Regions from separate parts of the Sphingomonas sp. CFBP 13733 genome, predicted to be linked through region 2. Evidence: riboswitches for the same ligand, from Rfam matches in the RefSeq annotation. Region 2 holds a riboswitch; each other region holds the start of a gene.
The links. A riboswitch is a leader RNA that binds a small molecule or an ion and turns the genes downstream of it on or off. The one in region 2 is predicted to bind cobalamin.

Region 1: it holds a riboswitch for cobalamin, as region 2 does, so the genes downstream of both, IFT71_RS18235 (TonB-dependent receptor) here and cobW (cobalamin biosynthesis protein CobW) in region 2, are expected to answer to the same signal.
Region 3: it holds a riboswitch for cobalamin, as region 2 does, so the genes downstream of both, IFT71_RS13185 (TonB-dependent receptor) here and cobW (cobalamin biosynthesis protein CobW) in region 2, are expected to answer to the same signal.

What each region holds. Positions count from the first base shown of each region.
Region 1 is NZ_JACYUP010000007.1:63,325-66,601, forward strand. Features, by position in the region: gene IFT71_RS18235 (TonB-dependent receptor) at 1-1,879, opposite strand, end outside; cobalamin riboswitch at 2,048-2,288, opposite strand; gene IFT71_RS18240 (WD40/YVTN/BNR-like repeat-containing protein) at 2,451-3,277, opposite strand, start outside.
Region 2 is NZ_JACYUP010000004.1:539,233-542,509, forward strand. Features, by position in the region: gene IFT71_RS15035 (HoxN/HupN/NixA family nickel/cobalt transporter) at 179-1,216, shown strand; cobalamin riboswitch at 1,377-1,593, shown strand; gene cobW (cobalamin biosynthesis protein CobW) at 1,731-2,780, shown strand; gene cobN (cobaltochelatase subunit CobN) at 2,786-3,277, shown strand, end outside.
Region 3 is NZ_JACYUP010000004.1:141,835-145,111, forward strand. Features, by position in the region: gene IFT71_RS13185 (TonB-dependent receptor) at 1-1,387, opposite strand, end outside; cobalamin riboswitch at 1,637-1,875, opposite strand; gene IFT71_RS13190 (catalase) at 2,098-3,277, shown strand, end outside.

The DNA.
Region 1 (3,277 bases), on a different contig from region 2:
GGACGTCTGGCGGGGTGTTGCCGTCGAAGCTCGAGCCGCCGGAGACGAAGTCGTCGAACGTCGCGTTGAGCACGCTGCCGTTTGCATCGATCCCGACGCCGTAGGGCAGATCGAGCGATACCGCGGCCTCGATCCCCCTGGCCGATCGCTGGCCGACCTGCTCGACCGGGCTCGTCGGGGTCAACTGTGCCAGCAGGCGTTTCTTGACTATGCGATAGGCGGCGAGGGTGGCGGTGCCGCGACCGTCGAGGAACACCGCCTTGGCGCCGACCTCAACTTGGTCGCCGACCGCGTTGCTGAACTGAACCTGCCCGGTCGAATAGGTGGTCAGCGTCCCCAGAGGATCCACGCCGGTGGCATACTGCGCATAGAGCGACACCGTCGGGATCGGCTGATAGACGCTACCGACCCGCCAGGTCACGTTATGCAGCCGCTTGTCGAGCGCGAACGTCTCGGTGCTGACGCCGCCTGGATAGTCGATCGACCAGCGGCGGATCTTGTCGTGCTCGTAGCGCACGCCACCGACGATCGAGACATGCGTGCCGAGTTTCAGCCGGTCCTCGGCAAAGACCGCATATTCGGTGGTGCGCGTACGATAGCGCGGTGCGATCCCCTGCGTGTCGACGATCGGACCTGGATCGAACGCTAAAGGATCGACCTCCGAAACCTGGGGGTCCGAACCGAAGTTGTGGGAGTAGGTGAGTTTGATGAGGTTGACGTCAAAGCCCACGACAAAGTCGTTGCTGACGCCATCGGCGATGCCTGTCCTGAGCGTCACGCTGCCCTGATCGCCCCATTGCGTCTGATCGTGGACGATGCCGGTCATGTCGGTGCGCAGGATGCGCCCCGGTGTGCCGGTGTTGCCGCTGCCGTTGGCGCAGACGCCGTCCGCGGCGATCCAGCAATAGGTTTCGAGATTGAGCCAGGAGCGTTTGGAGGTGAGACGATAGGCCTGGTTGCTGACGGTGACCGCATCGCTCGGCGTCCAGTCGACCTGCAGGCTGGTACGGTTGTCGCGGTAGCGGATAAAGCCATCGCGTGTGTTGTAGTTTCGCTCCCCGATGCGGTCGTCGAGCCGTCCTTCGATCAGCGGCGTGCCGAAATAGCGCATCGGCTTCTGGTCGCCGTAATCGTCCCGTGCGGTGACGACGAGCGTGTCGGTCGGTGCCCAGCGCAGCGTGCCCGAGACGGCATGGCTGCGCGACTGGCCACGATCGACATAGCCGTCCGATCGGCGATAGCTGCCGTCGATGCGATAGGAGAGGCGCTCGGTGATCGGCCCGCCTGCGCCCGCCGCGACATGGAAGCTGTCCTGCGAGCCGTAGCCGATCTCGCCCTCCACGTGCGTCCGCTGCGTATCGGGTTTACGCATCAGGACATTCACCGCACCGCCCAGCGCGCCCTGGCCGTAGAGCACCGAGGCTGGGCCGCTCAGGATGTCGATCCGCTCGACCATCCACGGATCGGTCGGAAAGGTGATCGTGCCGGCAGCCGGGAACAGCCTTATACCGTCGATCAGCTGAAGCACGGATCCCTGGCCGCTGAAGCCGCGCGCGGCGAGCGCGGTGCCGCCATTGCCGGGGTTTCCAGCGTTGCTGATGCCCGGTGCGCGGCTCGTCGCGTCGATCACCGACAGGTCGCCGCGCGCGCGGATCGTGGCGCCATCGATGACCGAGATCGTCGCGGGGGTCTCGAGCGGCGTGAGGCCCAGGCGGCTGCCGGTCGCGTTCGGCGTGGTGAGCGTGTCGCGCGCCTGCTGGCCGACAACCAGAATGTCCTCATTGTCCGAGACAGGCAAAGACTGAGCGTTGAGCGGTGCTGCGAAAACAGGTGACAGCAAAGCCCCCGCCACCGCGAGGCGAGACAATAGGAATGGCATTACGGTAATCCCCGGGGCGTCGAGCGAACCCGGCAGGGACCTCCCGCGAACGGCCGACATCCGCGCCAGCCGGACGCGATTGCGACCGGCACGCATGCCCGTGCGGTCCCCACCGCACACGTCGTCGCTCGACGGAGTACCGTGCCGCGGCCACCCCCTGGGCCAGGCAAGAGCGACCAGACGCCGGCAGGTCTCCTGGCTCACGGGTCATCACACGATGCACGGCCTTCCCAGGCCCTCATGACGAAACGTCTGGCCCAGTGGCTGCTCCTTCCTTTGCAGGAAGAAGCGAAATGCATCGCGCTCGCCGCTTACAGTTGCAGGGACAGCCTCGGCTTCAGGTGGCAAACCACCCTCACCGCGTTCCCTATTAAGCCCCTTTCGGGGCACCGACGCGATCATGCCGACCGTCTCCAGCGGAGCAGGTCAGCGGGGACGGTGTATCCTGACGAAGACGATCCGGCAATTGGTCGACGCGACGATCGCAAAAGTCCAAACGGAGTGTCGGTGCCCATTAACGAATGTCGGAAGTTGGGAAGCGACAGATGCGTCGAGAACGACCGGAATTGGGTCAATGCGCTCCGGCACGCACGGGTTGCGGCAAAGGATCTCCGTAGAAGATGCCTCGGCCATCGGTCGCCAAGTAGACGCGGCCGAAGAGGCGAGGATCGCCCGTGATGACTCGGTATCTAAGACCCCATTGATGCGCGTCGTCGTTAATCCGAAACCAGCGCGCGCCCGCGTCGGTCGAGCGCCACAGCCCGCCCAACGTCTTCGTGACCCCGAAGGCATAGAGAGTCGGCACGTGCCCGCCGGGCGCCGCCTTGCCGAGACCGAAGCTCACGAAATACATGTCACGCAACAGCGGATTGGCTGGCGTGGACGCCACGAACGTTCGGGCTCCGTCGCTAGTGTGGAAGAAGCGGCCGCCTAGGATCAGCCAGAGCTCGTTGGCCGTTCCCGGCGTTGCCGCCGCCATTGGTTGAAACTCCCGTGCCGCCGGGCGCGAGCTGGCAATGCTGGCCGGGAGTCCCTGCGCGGGTGCCTGCGTGAACGTCTTCGCCCCATCACGACTGACGAATATACGCGCACCAGTATAGTCGATCGCGTACCAGGCAAGGGGGTCGACCTTGTCGGCGACCGCATAGGTGCGTTCCGGTAAACCCTTGGGTCGCCACCAGATCCGCCCCCTATCGGCCGTGGCGAGCGTCACTAGCCCAGACACCAGGAAGGTGCTCCCATCCGCTGAAACAGTGATCGGTGCCTGGCCATCGGCGTCGATCCGCCGTGGCGCGGCGGGCCCGATCGCGATTGGCGACGCCAGCATCTTATGCCAGCTGCGGCCTCCATCCTCCGACCAGCCGAGCGACGCCCCCTCAGGATCGGGAGAATAGCCTG
Region 2 (3,277 bases):
TCCCGGTCCAGGGGGTGGCCGAGGCACGGTGAACGCCGTCTGAGCGACGACCATGCGGCGGGGGCCGCATCGGCGACGCATGCCGGCCGCTCAGGGCGTCCGGTCGGCGCGCGTCCCGGTCGTTCGCGGCAGGCCCCCGTCCTCGTCGGACGCCGGGGATGTGCCAATGACCAAGATCATGACCGGGCGGACCGCCGGTCGTTCGACGCGACACCGGATCGGCTGGATGTTCGCGATGCTGGTGGCGGCCAATATCGCCGCCTGGGGATGGGCGTTCGCGCTGTTCCAGGCGCAGCCGCTGATGCTGGGCACCGCGATGCTCGCCTGGGGGCTGGGGCTGCGGCATGCGGTCGACGCGGATCATATCGCGGCGATCGACAATGTGACGCGCAAGCTGATGCAGGACGGGCAACGGCCGATCGGGGTCGGCTTCTGGTTCGCGGTCGGTCATTCGGCGATCGTCCTGATCGCCGCGGTCGGAATCGCGCTGACCGCGAGCGCGCTGGCGCAGTTCGAGGCGTTCAAGCAGGCGGGCGGGGTGATCGCGACGCTGGTCTCCGCGCTGTTCCTGTTCACGATCGCGGCGATGAACCTGATCATCCTGCGATCGGTGTGGCGGACCTTCGGCCATGTCCGCGGCGGCGGGCGTTATGTCGAGGAGGATCTCGACCTGCTGCTCGGCAATCGCGGGCTGCTCGCGCGGCTGTTCCGGCCGATGTTCCGGCTGGTCACGCGCAGCTGGCACATGGCGCCGCTCGGCTTCCTGTTCGGGCTGGGGTTCGACACCGCGACCGAAGTCGCGATTCTCGGCCTGTCGGCGAGCCAGGCAGCGGACGGGCTGTCGATCGGCACGGTGCTGGTGCTGCCGGTGCTGTTCGCGACGGGCATGGCGCTGGTCGACAGTGCCGACGGGGTGGTGATGCTCGGCGCGTATGAATGGGCGTTCGTGAAGCCGATCCGCAAGCTCTATTACAACATCACGATCACGCTGATCTCGGCGATCGTCGCGATCGCGATCGGCGGAATCGAGACGCTCGCGCTGCTGGCATCGAAGCTGGGCCTGAGCGGGGGCGTGTGGGACGTCGCTTCGGCGCTGGGTGAGAATTTCAACGGGCTGGGCTTTGCGATCATCGCGCTGTTCGTGGCGTGCTGGGTGCTGAGTTTCGCGATCTACCGGTGGAAGCGGTTCGACGAGATCGAGGTGGTGCGGGGGTAACGAGCAGCGTCGTCATCCCGGGCTCGACCCGGGACCCAGGGCCAGGCAGCGCATTACGCGTAGCTCTGGGTCCTGACTTTCGTCAGGATGACGGAGGTCAGGTGCATTGGCACAGTCGCCAAACTCCTCTAAACCCAACCCCGAGGTTTGGTTCTACCGAACCTCAACAGATCGCGCCGGTGCCCTTCGGGGCTTGAATGGGAATGCGGTGCGGGAGCTTTGCCTCCCAATGCCGCGGCTGTCCCTGCAACTGTAAGCGGTGAGCGAGACGCACAGGCCCCCGATGCGGGGGCAGCCACTGGGTCACGAGACCTGGGAAGGCGTGCATCGAGCTTCGACCCGCGAGCCAGGAGACCTGCCAGCGTCATGGTCGCTCTTGCCTTGATCCAGGGGATGGTCGCGGCACGGTACTCCGTCTGAGCGACGAACGCGTGCGGCCGTCAGGTCGTGCGCGCGTGTGGCTGCGGGCGTGCGTCCGTCCGTGGCTGTCGTTCCGACGCCCGGAGAGTATCGCATGACCGACCCCCAGCCGACCCTGGCCAAGATTCCCGTTACCATCGTCACCGGGTTTCTCGGCGCGGGCAAGACCACGCTGATCAGCCACCTAATCCGCAACGCCGGGGGCCGGCGGCTCGCGGTGATCGTCAACGAATTCGGCACGCTCGGCATCGACGGCGATATCTTGAAGGGGTGCGCAATCCCCGATTGCCCGGCCGAGAATGTCGTCGAGCTCGCCAATGGCTGTATCTGCTGCACCGTCGCGGACGATTTCATCCCGACCGTCGAGACGTTGCTCGCGCTCGACCCGCGGCCCGACCATATCCTGATCGAGACGTCGGGGCTCGCCCTGCCCAAGCCTTTGCTCAAGGCGTTTGACTGGCCCGCGATCCGGTCGCGGATCACGGTCGACGGGGTGATCGCGCTGGCCGATGCGGAAGCGGTCGCCGCGGGACGGTTCGCGCCCGACCTCGCCGCGATCGAGGCGCAGCGTCGCGCCGATCCGAGCGTCGATCACGAGACGCCGCTCGCCGAGGTGTTCGAGGACCAGCTTGCCTGTGCCGACCTGGTGCTGCTGACCAAGGCGGATCTGGCGGGCGAGGCGGGGGTCACCGCGGCGCGCGCGGTGATCGCGGCGGAGTCCGCGCGTGCGTTGCCAGTGATCGCGCTGACCGACGGGGTGATCGATCCGCGCGTCGTGCTGGGGCTGAACGCGGCGGCGGAGGACGATATCGCGGCGCGGCCGTCGCATCATGATGGCGCGGACGATCACGAGCATGACGATTTCGACAGCATGATCGTCGACCTCGGCGAGATCGCGGACCCGGCGGCGCTCGCCGCGCGGATCGAGACGCTGGCGCGCGACGCCGACATCCTGCGCGTGAAGGGCTATGCCGCGGTGACGGGCAAGCCGATGCGGCTGCTGGTGCAGGCGGTCGGGGCGCGGGTGCGGACGCAATATGACCGGCCATGGCGCGCCGACGAGGCGCGGCAGACGCGCCTGGTGGTGATCGCCGAGCATGACCGGATCGACCCTGCAAGGATCCGGGTCGCGCTTCAGGGCTGACGACGATGCACGTCGTCTTCCGCGAAAGCCACGGGCTGGAGGAAAACGCGGTCCCGCAGGACCTCGCGCAGAGCCCGGCGGACCTCGTCGTCCTGTCCTTTTCGGACGGGGATCTCGGCGCGTTCGCGGCCGGGTGGCGGCGTGCGGCGGCGAACGGGAACCCGCTGCCGTCGCTTCGGCTCGCCAATCTGTCCGCGCTCGCGCATCCGCTGTCGGTCGATACCTATGTCGAGCGGACGCTGGACGGTGGCGCAGGCACGGGCGCGAAGGGGATCGTGATCCGGCTGATCGGCGGGCGGTCCTACTGGTCTTATGGGTTGCAGCAGGTCGAGGCACTGGCGCGGGCGCGGGGGATCGCGCTGGCGGTGCTGCCTGCGGACGGGCGGATCGACGCGCGGCTCGATGCGGCGTCGACGGTGCCGGTGTCGACGCTGCGCCGGCTCGCCGCCTTGTGCGACGATGGCGGCGCGGTCGCGGCGCAAGCCGCGCTGGCGCAG
Region 3 (3,277 bases), 400 kb from region 2:
GCCAGGTCACATTGTGCAGCCGCTTGTCGAGCGCGAACGTCTGGGTAGTGGCGCCGCCTGGATAGTCGATCGACCAGCGGCGGATCGTGTCGCGCTCGAAGCGGACGCCACCGACGATCGAGACGTGCGTTCCGAGCTTCAGCCGGTCCTCGGCGAAGACCGCATATTCGGTCGTGCGCGTGCGATAGCGCGGTGCGATGCCTTGCGTGTCGATGATCAGACCGGGATCGAACGCGAAGGGGTCGACCTCCGAAACCTGGGGGTCAGACCCGAAATTGTGCGAATAGGTCAGTTTGATGAGGTTGACGTCGAAGCCCATGACAAGGTCGTTGCCGACGCCATCGGCGATGCCTGTTCGGAGCGTCACGCTGCCCTGATCGCCCCATTGCATCTGGTCGTGGACGATGCCGGTCATGTCGGTGCGCAGGATGCCGCCCGGAGTGCCGGTGTTGCCGCTGCCGTTGGGGCAGACCCCGTCCGCGGCGATCCAGCAATAGGTTTCGAGATTGAGCCAGGAGCGTTTGGAGGTGAGGCGATAGGCCTGGTTGCTGACGGTGACCGCATCGCTCGGTGTCCAGTCGACCTGCAGGCTGGTGCGGTTGTCCAGGTAGCGGATGCCGCCGTCGCGTGTGGTGTAGTTACGCTCCCGGATGCCGTCGTCGAGCCGACCGTCGATCAGCGGCGTGCCGAAATAGCGCATCGGCTTCTGGTCGCCATAATCGTCCCGCACGGTGACGACGAGCGTGTCGGTTGGCGCCCAGCGCAGCGTGCCCGACACGGCATGGCTGCGCGACTGGCCGCAATCGACATAGCCGTCCGATCGGCGATAGCTGCCGTCGATGCGGTAGGAGAGGCGCTCGGTGATCGGCCCCCCTGCGCCCGCCGCGACATGGAAGCTGTCCTGCGAGCCATAGCCGATCTCGCCCTCCACGTGCGTCCGCTGCGTATCGGGTTTGCGCATCACGACATTCACCGCGCCGCCCAGTGCGCCCTGGCCGTAGAGCACCGAGGCCGGGCCGCTCAGGATGTCGATCCGCTCGACCATCCACGGATCGGTCGGAAAGGTGATCGTGCCGGCCGCCGGGAACAGTCTTATGCCGTCGATGAGCTGGAGTACGGATCCCTGGCCGCTGAAGCCCCGCGCCGCGAGTGCGGTGCCGCCATTGCCGGGGTTGCCCGCGTTGCTGATGCCCGGTGCGCGGCTCGTTGCGTCGATCACGGACAGGTCACCGCGCGCGCGGATCGTGGCGCCGTCGATGACTGAGAGCGTCGCGGGGGTCTCGAGCGGCGTGAGGCCCAGGCGGCTGCCGGTCGCATTCGGCGTGGTGAGCGTGTCCTGGGCATGCTGTCCGACGATCAGGATGTCCTTGGTATCGGGATCCGGCACGGACTGGGCGTGGACTTGTGCTGCCAAGACAGGCGACAGAATAGCCCCCGCGAGCGCGAGGCGAGACAATAGGAACGGCATTACGGTAATCCCCCGGGCGTCTAGCGAACCCGGCAGGGACCTCCCGCGAACGGCCGACATCCGCGCCAGCCGGACGCGATTGCGACCGGCACGCATGCCCGTGCGGTCCCCACCGCACACGTCGTCGCTCGACGGAGTACCGTGCCGCGGCCACCCCCTGGGCCAGGCAAGAGCGACCAGACGCCGGCAGGTCTCCTGGCTCACGGGTCCTCGCACGATGCACGGCCTTCCCAGGCCCTCATGACGAAACGTCTGGCCCAGTGGCTGCCCCTTCCTTTGCAGGAAGAAGCGAAATGCATCGCGCTCGCCGCTTACAGTTGCAGGGACAGCCTCGGCTTCAGGTAGCGAACCACCCTCACCGCGTTCCCTATTAAGCCCCTTTCGGGGCACCGACGCGATCATGCCGCCCTGCTCGGATCGAACAGGTCAGCGGCGCCGGTCTATCCCGGTCACGGCGGTTCGGCAATCGCCCGGGGCGAGCGGCGCGATGGCGGCTCGATCGTCCTGCTCGATTGCTGTGATCCAGAAGCTCCGTTTGGCGCGATGCGCGTCCTCGATCAGGAGGCGGCGGTGCCGCACGCTCTGTGCGGGGATGCCACGCTGATGGCATGCAGGATTAAGGGATCGAGATGAAGAACGTGAAGAGCCGTCAGGCCGTGACGGCGATGCTGCTGGCTGCGGCATCGGCGGGTGCCATGATTCAGCCGGTCGCCGCGCAGACGGTGGCGCCGGCCGAGACGCAGGCGGAAACGCGCATGACGACCGCGGCGGCACCGTCCAGCGCCGGCAAGCCCGCGCTGGCGCAGGCCGGGGTTGCCGGCACCGTCGAAGCCAAGGGTGATTCAGCCAGTGCCGCCGCGCCTCAGATGACCCGCGACAATGGTGCGCCGATCGGAGAGAACCGCCACTCGAAGGCGGCGGGCGATCTTGGCCCCGTCCTGCTTGAGGACACGACGCTGATCGAGAAGCTCGCACGCTTCGACCGGGAGCGCGTGCCCGAGCGCGTCGTCCATGCCCGCGGAACCGGTGCCCACGGCGTGTTCACCGCGACCGCGGACATTTCGAGCATCACCGGTGCATCGCTGTTCATGCCCGGCAAGCAGACGCCGGTGTTCGTCCGCTTCTCGACCGTGATCCACCCCTCGGGCAGCCCCGAGGGCATGCGGGATCCGCGCGGCTTTGCGACCAAATTCTATACCGATCAGGGCAATTGGGATCTGGTCGGCAACAACCTGCCGATCTTCTTCATCCGCGACGCGATCCAGTTTCCGGACATGATCCACGCGCTCAAGCCCTCGCCGGTGACGAACAAGCAGGACCCCAATCGCTTCTTCGACTTCTTCTCGGCCACGCCCGAGGCGACCAACATGCTCGCGCATGTCTATTCGAACCTCGGTACGCCGGCATCCTACCGGACGATGGACGGCAACGGCGTCCATGCCTTCAAGCTGGTGAATGCCAAGGGCGAAACGGTGTTCGCCAAGTTCCGCTGGATTAGCCGCCAGGGCGTGCGCAACCTGAACGGGGCACAGGTGGCGACCGCGACCTGGAACTACCTGACCGACGATCTTTATGGCGAGATCGGCAAGGGCAACTTCCCCGTCTGGGACCTGATGGTGCAGACGATGTCGGCGTCGGCGTTCGCCAAGCTCGACTATAATCCCTTCGACGACACCAAGGAATGGCTGGGCGTACCGTTCCGCAAGATCGGCGAGATGACGCTCAACAAGGTGCCGACCAATTTCTTCGACTATACCGAGCAGTCGGCGTTCGCACCGGCCAACCTCGTGCCGGGGATCGAGGCGTCGC